DNA from 2 places in the Alteromonas sp. HB246098 genome. Region 2 is predicted to be linked to the other one. Evidence: predicted binding sites of a transcription regulator. Region 2 holds the regulator's gene; the other holds the start of a gene.
The links. The regulator FliA, encoded in region 2, starts transcription of late flagellar genes. The targets are predictions, from matches to a motif close to CTAAAGNTNNNNNNNNNNNNGCCGATA.
Positions count from the first base shown of each region.

Region 1: pomA (flagellar motor protein PomA) is a predicted target of FliA. The motif match lies at 1,753-1,779, and genes of this name have one in related genera.

Region 1 is NZ_JBTZUG010000002.1:425,543-432,607, reverse strand. Features, by position in the region: gene ACYTPF_RS07810 (flagellar motor protein MotB) at 12-941, opposite strand; gene pomA (flagellar motor protein PomA) at 941-1,702, opposite strand; gene ACYTPF_RS07800 (exodeoxyribonuclease VII small subunit) at 2,103-2,345, shown strand; gene ACYTPF_RS07795 (farnesyl diphosphate synthase) at 2,375-3,265, shown strand; gene dxs (1-deoxy-D-xylulose-5-phosphate synthase) at 3,298-5,178, shown strand; gene ACYTPF_RS07785 (phosphatidylglycerophosphatase A family protein) at 5,414-5,914, opposite strand; gene thiL (thiamine-phosphate kinase) at 5,953-6,918, opposite strand; gene nusB (transcription antitermination factor NusB) at 6,968-7,065, opposite strand, start outside.
Region 2 is NZ_JBTZUG010000001.1:1,100,386-1,107,450, reverse strand. Features, by position in the region: gene flhA (flagellar biosynthesis protein FlhA) at 1-1,065, shown strand, start outside; gene flhF (flagellar biosynthesis protein FlhF) at 1,095-2,504, shown strand; gene ACYTPF_RS04750 (MinD/ParA family protein) at 2,510-3,376, shown strand; gene ACYTPF_RS04745 (RNA polymerase sigma factor FliA) at 3,373-4,104, shown strand; gene cheY (chemotaxis response regulator CheY) at 4,141-4,524, shown strand; gene ACYTPF_RS04735 (protein phosphatase CheZ) at 4,559-5,314, shown strand; gene ACYTPF_RS04730 (chemotaxis protein CheA) at 5,327-7,065, shown strand, end outside.

The sequences.
Region 1 (7,065 bases), on a different contig from region 2:
AGGAGTAACGCTTAATCGTCTACCACTGATATAGGTTTGGATATCATTGGTTTACCTTGGTTAATATTAATCTCCACTCGGCGATTCTTAGCTCTATCACTTGCAGTCGTGGCATTTTCGACAATAGGATTAGTATCTGCTTTGCCTACAACAGACATACGGCTTTCATCAAACCCAGGTGCTGTACGCATGGCTTCGGCCACCGCGACGGCGCGTTGTGACGACAAATCCCAGTTCGAGCGATAAAGCTCATTGGCAATATGCTGTCCGTCACTATGGCCAGAAATCTCAATTTCACCAGGCACATCCGCTAACAATGAACCAATTTTTCTTAATACGGGCTGAAATTGTGGCTGCAAGAAAGCAGACCCTGCTGAGAAGGAGCCATTCTCGCGAATACGAATGGTAAGCTGTTGCCCCAGCGACTCCATCTCAACCGAGCCATCTAAAATTTGCTTTTCCAATTGTTGGGCCACCTTTTTCATCAACTCAGCCATTTGAGATTGATCAGTGCTTTGCTCAGCAGATGAAGATGACTCAGTAGCCGTTTGTTGAGACTGACCGCCGCGTTGTTCGCCACGCTGCTTTTGCCTTCCGCCGGCCGAGTCCTCGTTTCCTGCCTGAAACTCTAGCATCTGCTGTGTCATTTCGTTGGTTTGCTGTTGTATAGATTCAATTGGCGTAGGATCAGGCTTACCAGGTCGAAACTCCATAGCTATTACACTGGTACCCTTTGGAATATCTTTTACTTCGATTTTGTTTTGTACACCGAAAGCGAACTTCATCGAACCCGCAATCTGCTTAAATTTAAGTACATCCATCTCTGAAAATGAAAGCAGAAGTACAAAGAAGCACATTAGCAGTGACATCAAGTCTGCGAAGGTTCCCATCCAAGCTGGAAGCCCCTCGGGGGGGCATTTTGGGCATTCTTCTTCTGCCATTACTCTTCCTCTGCGCTTCCGCGTTTACTCGCCGCCAGGTAGTTTTTCAATACGCCTTCAATAACTCGCGGGTTTTGACCGTCAGCTATACCGACAATACCATCTAGAACAAGGCTCTGATTTAGCTTTTCTTCCCCCGCTCGCACAGACAGCTTGAATGCTATTGGCAAACAGATAACGTTGGCGAAAAAGGCACCATAAAGCGTTGTGAGTAGTGCTACCGCCATCGCGGGGCCGATAGCTTTCGGGTCATCCATGTTCGATAGCATGGCAACCAAACCAATCAAGGTGCCGATCATACCCATGGCGGGTGCAATATCGCCCATACCTTTAAAAAACGAGGCGCCGAAATCATGTCGCTCTGACGTCATAGAAATATCTTTAGCAAGCGTCTCTCTAACCACCTCAATATCGTGGCCATCAACCAGCATATCTACGCCTTTTTGCATGAACTCATTTGAGATTTCCGCTTCCTCTAAAGCCAAAAAGCCACCTTTTCGCGCCGCATCCGCCATCTCTACGATTTTCTCAATAAGCTCTTCTGGCGATTCAATCTTAAACATGAATGCTTTACCAGCAATCTTACCCGCACCGAAGAATTGACCTAAAGTAAATTGTGACAAGACAACAAACAAAGTCCCACCAAACACGATCAATATCGATTGGACGTCGATGAACATGCCTAAGCTGCCGCCTAGAATCATAGCCATAACTATGAAACCAATGGCGCCCAACATACCTATGACGGTTGCTAAATCCACTCACTCTTCCCCATTTATGCGCAGTCAGTGCTGTTAATGTACAAATATTCTATCGGCAACAGATAAAAATACTAAAACGACATTATTGAAAAATATCATATTTATTTGTTTTTTATTAAGTGTGACTTTAAAAAACCTTGTTTAAAGGTTTTCTATCTATCTACCATGCTTATAGGGTTCGCTTATCTATCAGAACACGCATACACTTGTTTATTTAAAGTAATGTAGTCACTTATTTCGAATATAGCACAATATCTTCATATTCAACGTGGTCAACTGCATGAAAAAAAAGCTATATTACTGTGATATAGGCGATATACGGACAAACCATTTGACCCTTGTGCGGCCCTCGGTTAATGTGCGCGGTACACGTATTTTGGCCAATGTATTGAGTGTTTTTATGACGACAGAAAAAGCATCAGCGTCTTTTGAAGAAACTTTATTAGAACTAGAAGCTATCGTTAACGAAATGGAAAACGGTGATCTGCCGCTTGATAAAGCACTGGAAAAATTTGAACGAGGTATAGCATTATCTCGTCAAGGCCAGCAATCACTTGAAAACGCCGAGCAAAAAGTAAAAATACTGCTTAGTGAACAAGGCGAAGAAACGCTTCAAACTCTTCCTGAAAGTGAACAGCCGTAAAACGTTCATTTTTAACTTACAGGCGACCTATGAATTTTTCTGCTTTGCATCAGCAAGTAAAACAGCAAACTGATGCATCCCTTCTTACCTTAATTGATGATTTACCCGATTACGCACCGCGCCTTAAAGATGCGATGCGTCACGCATTGCTTGCGGGTGGTAAGCGTATGCGTCCTCTACTAGTACAGGTTGTAGGAAACACGCTAGACGTGCCTAAAAAAGATCAGATGGCTATAAGCATGGCTATTGAGTGCGTGCACGCCTACTCGTTAGTTCATGACGATTTACCAGCCATGGACGATGATGATTTACGTCGTGGAATGCCAACTTGTCATATCGCCTTCGATGAAGCTACGGCTATTTTAGCGGGGGATGCTCTGCAATCTCTTGCATTTACTGTACTAGCTGATGCTCCTTTAAGCGTATTTGCCGAAACCAAGCGCGGACAACTGTTGTCTGTACTTGCTAAAAGTGCAGGATATGTAGGAATGTGTGGTGGCCAGGCAATTGATTTGGCCAGTACAGGTGAGGCCATCTCGTTAGAAGAACTAAAACAGCTCCATAGATTAAAAACCGGAGCATTGCTAAAAGCCTGTGTTGAAATGGTTGCTATTGTCAGTGAAGGCTTATTGCCACAAACTAAAACTGACTTAATGGCTTATGCCGCCAATATCGGGCTAGCTTTTCAAGTTCAAGACGACATTTTAGACGTTGAAGGCAGCAGCGAGAAGTTAGGTAAACCGGCAGGGTCGGATGAAGCATTGGGTAAAAACACGTTTCCCGCCAAGCTTGGAATGGCTGGCGCTAAACAAGAATTAGAAATGCTTCACAATAATGCACTTCAAGCATTGACGCGTTTACCCTACAATACTGACAGTTTAATTGCGTTTAGCGAGCTTTTGGTAAAACGCGACCATTAGCCACGCGCCATGTTGAAAAAGATAATAAGTACATGAGTTTAGATCTCCAACATTACCCAACGCTTGCGCTTGCGCAAACACCTGAAAAATTGAGGCAACTGCCCCAGGATAAATTACGCGAGCTCGCCGATGAATTACGTGAGTATTTACTCAATAGTGTAAGCCAAACAAGTGGTCACTTCGCTTCGGGCTTAGGCACAGTAGAGCTGACCGTCGCGTTACATTATGTGTACAACACACCTTTTGACCGTTTATTGTGGGACGTAGGGCATCAAGCCTATCCTCATAAGATTCTTACTGGCCGTGCAGAGCGCATGAGTACCATCCGTCAAAAGAATGGTCTGCACCCTTTCCCGTGGCCGCCTGAGAGCGACTATGACACCTTTGCTGTGGGTCATTCTTCTACATCGATTAGCGCGGCGCTGGGCATGGCCGTAGCGGCAGAAAAAGAAAGTGAAGATCGCAAAGTGGTTGCCGTTATCGGCGATGGCGCAATGACCGCAGGTATGGCGTTTGAAGCCCTTAACCACGCAGGTGACATCAAAAAAGATATGGTGGTTGTACTTAACGACAACGAAATGTCCATATCTGAAAACGTAGGGGCGTTAAACAGCCACCTAGCCCGCTTGCTAACGGGTAATTTTTTCAATTCAATTCGGGATGGCGGCAAAAAGCTGTTAAGCAATGTACCACCTATTAAGGAGTTCGCTAGCCGTGCAGAAGAGCACCTAAAAGGCATGGTCGTTCCAGGGACCATATTTGAAGAACTAGGCTTTAATTATATTGGTCCTATCGATGGTCACGATGTGAACGCTGTAGTCGATACCCTTCGCAATATGCGTAACTTTGAAGGTCCTCAGCTTTTACATGTTGTGACAAAGAAAGGTAAGGGCTATGCCGTTGCTGAAGAAGACCCAATTAAGTTTCACGCGGTGCCAAAATTTAACCCAGCAGATAACGCTCTGCCAAAGTCGAAGCCCTCTGCCCCAACCTACTCTGCTATTTTTGGAAAATGGCTATGTGATATGGCCGCGCAAGACCCAAAATTAATGGCTGTGACACCTGCTATGCGTGAAGGTTCTGGTATGGTTGAGTTTTCTCAGCGTTTTCCCGAACAGTACTTCGATGTTGCCATTGCCGAACAGCATGCTGTGACCTTTGGTGCCGGTCTTGCCAAAGATGGTATGAACGCGGTTGTTGCGATTTATTCATCGTTCCTTCAGCGCGCATACGATCAGCTTATCCACGATGTGGCAATACAAGATTTGCCGGTATTATTTGCTATAGACAGAGCGGGTATTGTGGGCGCCGATGGCCCTACTCACCAAGGCGCGTTTGATATTGCTTTCCTTCGCTGCATTCCAAATATGGTCGTTATGGCACCGTCAGACGAAAATGAATGTCGTCAAATGCTCTTTACAGGCCATAAGCTACAAAAGCCAGCTGCAGTGCGCTACCCTCGTGGTGCAGGCATGGGGGTTACACCAGATGAGGCGATGACGGCACTTGAAATAGGTAAATCACGTACCTGTCGAGAAACCTCTAAAGATAAATCTGAAAGCGTTGCTATTTTGAACTTCGGCTGTTTATTGCCCTATGCACTAGAAGCAGCAGAAGCTATTGATGCAACGGTTATCGACATGCGCTTTATAAAACCACTAGATGGCGATGCCGTTTTAAAAGCAGCCAGTGAACACAGCGCCCTTATAACGTTAGAAGACGGCTGTATTATGGGTGGAGCTGGTAGTGCCGTACTAGAACACTTGCAGCAAAACGGCGTACTAAAGGCAGTCAAAATGTTAGGTCTGCCTGATAGCTTTATTCTGCAAGGTACGCAACAGGAAATGTACAAAGAGCACGGCTTAGATGCTGAAGGTATTATTGCTGCTGCAAATAGGTTTACAGCTAGCTAATCAGTTATCTAATTCGTTATAAAACTAGCTTAGTAAAAGCGACTACTATGCTTTTCGTTTAAGCCTGAGATCAAAAAGCCCGCAAACTGCGGGCTTTTTCGTTATGTATTTTCGCTATTGCCTGACTCTTTATTACCTGAGTTTTCATTGCCTGATTTCTCACTGCCTAACTTTTCATTGCCTAATCGTTCTCTGTCGCCTATCTATGAGAGCGGCCCTGAATCTTTACTTTTAGCTAGAACAACGCCAGCGCTGCAGGCCAGAACACCATTAATAAATGTAAACAGCCACACGCCATGGCTCCAGCAAGAATATCATCCAGCATAATGCCTGTACCGCCGTGTAAGCGCTTGTCGATAATACCTATTGGCCAAGGCTTTAAGATGTCGAAAAGTCTGAACAGAACAAAGCCCACGAGTAAAGATGACGCTGAGATAGGTACAAATAGAAAGGTGATAAACATGCCCGCTATTTCATCCCACACTATAGAGCCGTGGTCGTGTACCTGCATATCGTCTGCAGTCTTGCCACACAGATAGATACCTACCACTGAAAATATCAGCGTAAGCGCGATGAAGGAAACCACCGAGATCTTGCTGCACGCTACAAGTAGCGGTAGTGCAGCAAGCGAGCCAAATGTACCTGGCATAAAAGGAACAAGCCCGCTACCAAAACCGAGTGCGAGAAAATGAACAGGGTTTTTCATACTCACTCTAGCGCGATATTCCGCCTGCATGCTTCTTCCTTTATTTACTATTGTAAAATGTGATTTGCCTAAAAGGCGTGCTCGTAGCCAGATGCATTAGCTGGCGTATACTTTTCGTTATCTTTTAGCAACGAAAGTGTACCGCTATGCCCGGTCAATTGGCCAATACACGTGGCTTTCACATTCGTACTTGCCAACGAAGTTTCAAGGCTACCGCGCTGCTCTTCACTTACAGTGAAAATAAGTTCGTAGTCATCGCCAGCGGATAGTGCATATTCAATAGCTTGTTCAGGTGTGACTGCACTTGTTAGTGCTCGTGATAGCGGTAAACGCTCTACATGAACATTCGCACCGCAATTAGACGCTTTTAAAATGTGCCCTAAATCTGAAATCAAGCCATCAGAGATATCAATGCAAGACGTTGCAATACGACGAATCGCCGTACCCACAGCAACACGAGGGGTTGGGAAGTAATGGCGATTCACCAAAACGTCTTTCGCTTCACCACTTACGCTGAGATTTTTTTGCAGAATATCTAAGCCCGCTCCTGCATCACCTAGTGTTCCGGTGACATAAAGCCAGTCACCTGGCTTAGCGCCGCTGCGCGTTAGTTCGGAGCCAGGCGGTATAAAGCCTTGAGCCGTAATGGTAAACGCCATTGGGCCTTTAACCGTATCGCCACCGATAAGCTGTACAGAATAGTACTGAGTTAGCTCGTAAAGGCCCGAAACAAAGTCATCTAGCCAAGCTTCGTCTACTTCTGGCAGCGATAGAGATAAGCTAATCCACGCGGGTTCTGCGCCCATTGCAGCAAGGTCGCTTAAGTTTACAGCCACTGTCTTGTAAGCAACAGACTTAGCTGGTGCGTCTTTTAAGAAATGTACACCTGCAACCAGGGTATCTGTGGTAACGGCAAGTTGTTGGTTTTCAGGAACCGTTGTTACAGCACAGTCATCACCAATACCAATAACAACGTCTTTGCGTTTGTGGCCACTATTTGAAAAGTAGCGGCCGATAAGATCAAATTCTTTCACGGTAATTTTTTAAACCCTTTTAGCGGCAATCCATGCCGCCACGGTAAGGTTAGTCGCGCTCGTCTTTGCGCAATGTGCGCACTGCTTTATCCAGTGCGCCATTAATGAACTTGTGGCTCTCTTCAGCACCAAATGCTTTAGCAAGCT
Region 2 (7,065 bases):
GACGAAACTGTTGCACCTGAAGTTAAAGAGCTGGGATGGGACGACGTTCAGCAGGTGGATACCATTGGTTTAGAAGTGGGCTATCGCTTAATTCCTCTTGTTGATAAATCTCAAGGTGGCGAGTTGTTGACACGAATTAAAGGCGTGCGTAAAAAACTTTCCCAAGAACTCGGCTTCCTTATTCCACCTGTTCATATACGCGACAACTTAGACTTAGAGCCTAACACTTACACCATCGCTATGCTCGGCGTCACTATTGGCGATTCCGTTATAAGTCACGACGAAGAACTTGCCATTAACCCCGGACAAGTGTTCGGAAAACTAGAAGGGCGCGCTACTAAAGACCCTGCTTTCGGGTTAGATGCGGTGTGGATTAAGCCTAATAAGCGCGAGCACGCGCAAACTCTTGGATACACGGTTGTTGATGCCGCCACTGTTGTTGCGACTCATCTTAGTCAGTTACTTTCCAATAACGCCTATCAGTTACTTGGGCATGAAGAAGCGCAGCAGCTTTTAGATATGCTCGCCAAACAGCACCCTAAATTAGTTGAAGGTTTAGTACCCGATATTCTGCCGCTTAGTACAGTTGTGAAAGTGCTGCAAACCTTGCTATTTGAAGGTGTGCCTATTCGCGATATGCGCACCATTGTTCAGACTCTTAGTGAATACGGTACACGAAGCCAAGACCCAGATGTACTGGTGTCTGCAGTGCGTATAGCACTCAAGCGTCTAATCGTTCAAGAAATTACCCAAGGGGCGAAAGAGATACCTGTCATAACCTTGGCGCCAGAGTTGGAACAGATGTTGCACCAGTCCCTTCAAGCAGGTGGTGAAGACGGTGCTGGTATCGAACCAGGTCTGGCAGACAAGCTGCAAAAATCATTGCAGCAAGCCAGTCAGCAGCAAGAGTTAGAAGGAGAACCTGCAGTACTCCTTACCTCAGGCATGCTACGACCCGTTCTGTCTCGCTTCTTAAAGTATTCTGTTGTTGGGCTGCATGTTCTTTCATACCAAGAAGTGCCTGACGACAAACAAATAAAAATAGTCAGTTCGGTCGGTCAATAATCTGACACTGGGTGATTGGAGAGGTTGCAATGAAAATTAGACGTTTCTTCGGCAAAGATATGCGTGAGGCGCTAAGCCAAGTTAAAGCTGAGTTGGGCAGTGATGCTGTGATCATGTCAAATCGCAAAGTCGCTGACGGCATCGAGCTTGTAGCAGCCTACGACAAAGAGCCTGAAGCTAAGCTTTTCACGCCTAAGGCGGCACCACAAGCCGCGGCAAAAACACCTGGCCAAAAGGCTGTGCCTAGCTTAAGTGAAATTATTGGCGATGACGGTCCTGACAGCTTAAAAGCGTTGCTGGAAAAGCAGCATGGTGGAAACCCAGTTGCAAGCAGTTCTGCACAACCAACACAGCCAATGTCAGCGAACGCTAAGCACGCCAACGAAATTGCCTCTCACTTAGATTTTTCAGAAGCGTTTATCGACGACCTTGGAACACAATCGCCAGCTCAAGATGTTGTCGAGCAAGAGACTTTTCCTGAGCACCAAGCGTCAAGTATCGGTGAAACACCTGTATCCCAGTCAGCTGAACTAGCTCAAATCAAAGAAGAGTTAGCTTCACTTCGCGACGTATTGCAGTATCAAGTTGCTGACTTAATGGAAGCGAAGAACAAGCGTCAAAAACCTGTTCATCAATATCTGGTCACGCGATTAACTGATATGGGGCTGAGTAGTGCACTAGCAACACAGCTGATTAGCTATACACCGGCTCATTACAACGAACGTGACGCGTGGGTATATCTTCTTAACCTATTGGCTAATCGCATAAATGTTACCGGAAACGATATACTTAGCTCACAAGGTGCCGTTGCATTAGTTGGGCCTACTGGTACAGGTAAAACAACCACAGTTGCAAAGTTGGCCGCCCGCTACGCGCAGAAATATGGTGCAGAGTCGGTGGCTATGATTACTATTGATACGTATAGAATTGCAGCCTATGAGCAACTAGCGACATACGGAAAAATTATTGGCTGTACTGTGCGAAAAGCGCAAACTAGTGAAGAACTTGCAGATTTATTGTTCCAACTTCGTCATAAGCGACTAGTATTGATTGATACAGCAGGTTTTAGTCAGCGTGATAGTCGATTAATTAAGCAAATTAAGCAGTTCGACAATGGCCAAATGCCAAAAGTTAAAAAATATTTGGTAGCGCAAGCCAATACGCAATATCCGGCTTTGCAGAGAATCATTCAAGCCTATGACGATATTGAACTAAGTGGCTGTATTTTCACAAAGTTAGATGAGTGCTACTCTTTAGGAGAGGTACTTAGTGCAGCGGTTGAATACCAACTACCGGTTAGTTATGTCACCGATGGTCAAAAAGTGCCTGAAGACATTAAGATTGCAGAAGCGAAATCTTTGGTTTCCGCTGCTGCAAAGCTTTATAAAAAGTACGGTTTGAATCATACTAGTGGTAACAACGCAATTAAAACAGCATAAGCAGTATGATTGACGATCAAGCGAGTAGCTTAAGAAAAATGAAGCAATCACGGTTAATCAAAGTAATCGCCGTCACTGGTGGTAAAGGTGGCGTAGGTAAAACAAACATTACACTTAACACTGCTATCGCCATGGCGAAGCAGGGCAAGCGGGTAATGGTTCTTGACGCGGACCTTGGTCTTGCAAACGTAGATGTGATGTTAGGCCTGCGAGTTGAGAAAAACTTATCTCACGTACTCTCTGGCGAGTGCACGTTGGACGAGGTTTTAGTAACCGGCCCACACGGTATTAAGATTGCTCCCGCCACATCTGGTACGCAGTCAATGGCGGAACTCTCACCCACACAGCACGCTGGCTTAATAAGAGCGTTTAGCGAGCTGCGTTCTCAAATAGACGTATTAATAGTCGACACCGCTGCTGGCATTTCAGATATGGTATTAAGCTTTTCTAAAGCCTCCCAAGATATCATGGTGGTGGTTTGCGATGAGCCAACATCACTAACTGATGCGTATGCGCTGATAAAAATCCTTAACCGTGAGCACGGTGTTTTTCGCTTTAAAGTTGTGGCCAATATGGTTCGCGATGTGCGAGAAGGTCAGGAATTATTTAGCAAATTAAGTAAAGTGACAGGGCGTTTTCTTGATGTTGCACTAGAATTAGTGGCGACGGTGCCATTTGACGAAAATATTCGCAAAGCAGTGCGTAAGCAAACAGCTATTGTAGATGCTTTTCCGGGCTCTCCTGCAGCCGTAGCGATAACCAAGCTAGCAAACAGGGCGCTTACTTGGCCTATTCCGGCGCAGCCTGGTGGCCACTTAGAATTTTTCATTGAACAATTAGTTGCAGAAAAAGCCGTAGGAAGTCAACGTTGAACAGCAAGGCAGCCGCTTATCAACAGCAAACAGATAAATCGCAGTTAGTCGAAAGACATGCGCCTCTGGTTAAGCGTATTGCGCACCATTTGATGGCGCGCCTGCCTGCGAGTGTTCTTGTTGATGACCTTATCCAATCAGGCATGATTGGTTTGTTAGAGGCCGCTCGAAACTTTGATGGGTCAAAAGGCGCAAGCTTCGAAACCTTCGCAGGTATCCGCATTCGCGGTGCCATGCTGGATGAAATACGCAAAGGTGATTGGACGCCACGTTCTGTTCACCGAAATGGTCGCGCAATAACAGAAGCGATATCTCAGGTAGAAAGTGAAACTGGGCGCGACGCACGAGATTCCGATATTGCTGACAAGCTTAATGTGAGCTTGCAGGATTATCACCAGATGCTCAATGAAGTAAATGCCGGGAAGCTGGTGGGCATTGAAGATTTAGGTGTGTCGGAAGATGTGATCACTACCGAGCAAAGTCGAGGCAGTGATGCACCGTTAGAAGATTTAATGCAGGGCGCATTTCAAAAAGCGCTGGCCCATGCAATAACGACATTACCCGAGCGAGAAGCGATTGTTCTTTCACTTTACTATGATGAAGAACTAAACTTAAGAGAAATAGGCGAGGTTCTCGACGTAAGTGAGTCGAGAGTCAGTCAAATTCATAGTCAAGCCATGTTAAAACTCAAATCACGAATGAAGTCGTGGCAAGCTGACGAAGAATAGAAATTAAAAACAATTAACCCCTCAGTGGAGGCTATTTTGGACAAAAGCATGAAAATTCTCGTGGTCGATGACTTTTCAACCATGAGACGAATCATCAAAAACCTGCTTAAAGATTTGGGTTTTGCCAATATCCAGGAAGCGGATGACGGAAGCACCGCATTACCTATGTTACAACAAGGCGATTTCGACTTTGTTGTTACTGATTGGAACATGCCTGGTATGCAGGGTATAGATCTGCTCCGAGCAATTAGAGCCGATGACAAACTTAAGCATCTGCCAGTACTTATGGTGACCGCCGAAGCGAAGAAGGAACAGATCGTTGCTGCCGCCCAAGCGGGTGTAAATGGTTACGTTGTTAAACCTTTTACCGCGGCAACGCTTAAAGAAAAATTAGATAAAATATTCGAACGTTTAGGTTGATCCAGACGCTCACCAGATAAATGAGGTTTACTGGATGTCAACGAATGTAAACGTTCCAATATCGTTAGAAGAAGCAAAGCAGCTTGTCACTTTTCTTGAAGAAGGTGACAAGGCTTCAGCTAATGCACTACTTGAAGCCGTCTCAATGAAAGAAAACGTTGAGCTATTCGCTGAAGTAGGCAAGTTGACGCGTCAACTCCACGACGCATTAAACAACTTTCAAATAGACGACCGCATCAAAAATTTAGCTACAGACGATATCCCTGATGCTCAGTCCCGCCTTACCTACGTAATTGAAGAAACCGAAAAAGCTGCTAATACTACTATGGATGCCGTAGAGGCGAGTATGCCCATCGCTGAACTGCTCGCAGAGCGAATCGAAAAGGTTATGCCAGAGTGGAAAAAGCTGATGAACCGCCAAATCGAGCTGGGTGAGTTTAAGGTTTTATGTGCAGACTTAGACGAATTGTTGGAAGACGGTTCGAATCAGTCGGCTAAACTTACACAGTTACTTACTGAAGTTTTGATGGCACAAGGTTATCAAGACTTGACTGGACAGGTTATTCGTCGCGTTATCGACTTGGTTAAAGAAGTCGAAGATAGTCTTGTAAACATGCTTACTATGTTTGGCGAACGGGACGGTGCAGAACAAACTAAACCTTCCAGCGTTAAGGCCGATAAGGTTGATGGTGTAGAGGCAGAAGGCCCAATTATTGATGCTGACAAACGAGATGACGTCGTTTCAGGTCAAGATGATGTAGATGATCTTCTGTCTAGCTTAGGTTTTTAGGGGAGCGGGTGCATGTCGTTTGATGTTGACGAGGAAATATTACAGGACTTTCTGGTTGAGGCTGGAGAGATACTTGAACAATTACAAGAACAGCTCGTTGATCTTGAGAACAATCCTGAAGACGCGGATTTGCTTAACGCAATTTTTCGCGGCTATCACACAGTAAAAGGGGGAGCGGGCTTCCTTTCTCTTACTGAGTTAGTTGAAATTTGTCACGGTGCTGAAAACGTCTTTGACGTTATGCGCAATGGCCAACGAACGCTAACGCCTGAGTTAATGGATATCATTTTGCAAGCCACTGATGTGGTAGTTGAAATGTTTGAACGAGTAAAAGCACAAGAGCCGCTAGAGCCGGCCGATGCACACCTCGTCGACCTGTTACACAAACTCAGTCGCCCAGAATCTCCAGATGAAAACATTTTCGACAGTGCAAGTGCGCCTGCCGCCGAGCCAGAAGTTGTCGCGGCTGAGCCCGAGGTCGTTGCAGAAGAGCCGGAACTAGTTATAGATGAACCAGTGCCAGCAGCGTCAGATACCAGTGAAAGTAGCGGTGGTATAGAAGAAATTACCGAAGATGAGTTTGAGGCTCTCCTTGATGAGCTTCATGGAGGTGGTGCTCCAGGACAAGCTGCATCAACCAATACAAAACCCGCCAAAACGGAGCCTGCGCAAACGTCAGCACCAGCGGCGAGCACTGACAGTGATGACATTACTGATGAAGAGTTCGAAGCACTGTTAGATGATCTGCACGGAAAAGGTCAGTTTGGTGGAGACGAAAAAAGTGCTGCAGAACCAGCATCAGCAGCTGCTCCGGCAAGTAGTGCCGGTGATGAAGAAATTACCGACGATGAATTTGAAGCTCTGCTTGATCAGCTTCACGGCTCAGGTCAAGGGCCAACTAAACAAGGCTCTGCTCCAGCGGCACCTGAACCTCCTGTAGACAAAGCGGCTACCGAGGCTGTTCAAAAAGCAAAGCAAGCTTCGAGTGCCCCGGCTGCGCCTAAGGCGAAGCCCGCACCTAGTGCAGCAAGCCCAGCTAAAACGAGTAAAGCAGCTGCACCTAAAGCACCTGCCAAGAAAGATGATAAGAAAGGGGCTCCTGCTCCACCACCTGCTGAGACAACGGTACGTGTAGACACAAAGCGTTTAGACCAAATTATGAATATGGTCGGTGAACTCGTACTCGTTAGAAACCGACTGATAAGTTTGGGGATCAACAGCAACGACGAGAGCATGTCAAAGGCCATTGCTAACCTAGATGTAGTGACGGGAGACTTGCAAGGTGCGGTAATGAAAACCCGCATGCAGCCTATCAAGAAAGTGTTTGGCCGCTTTCCTCGCGTTGTACGTGACCTAGCTAGAAGCTTAAAGAAAGAAATTACCTTAGAGCTTGTAGGTGAAGAGACAGACTTAGATAAAAACTTGGTTGAAGCATTGGCCGACCCGCTAGTGCATTTGGTGAGAAACTCTGTCGACCACGGGATAGAAATGCCGGATGATCGTGCTGCGGCAGGTAAGCCTCGCATGGGTACAGTTCAGCTATCAGCATCTCAAGAAGGCGACCATATTCTTCTTACTATCGAAGACGACGGTAAAGGTATGGACGCCGAGAAGCTAAAAGAGATCGCAATTAGCCGTGGCGTATTGGATGTAGATGCAGCAGCACGCATGTCTGATGTTGAAGCGTTCAACCTTATCTTTGCACCTGGCTTTTCTACTAAAACCGAAATCAGCGATATTTCAGGTCGTGG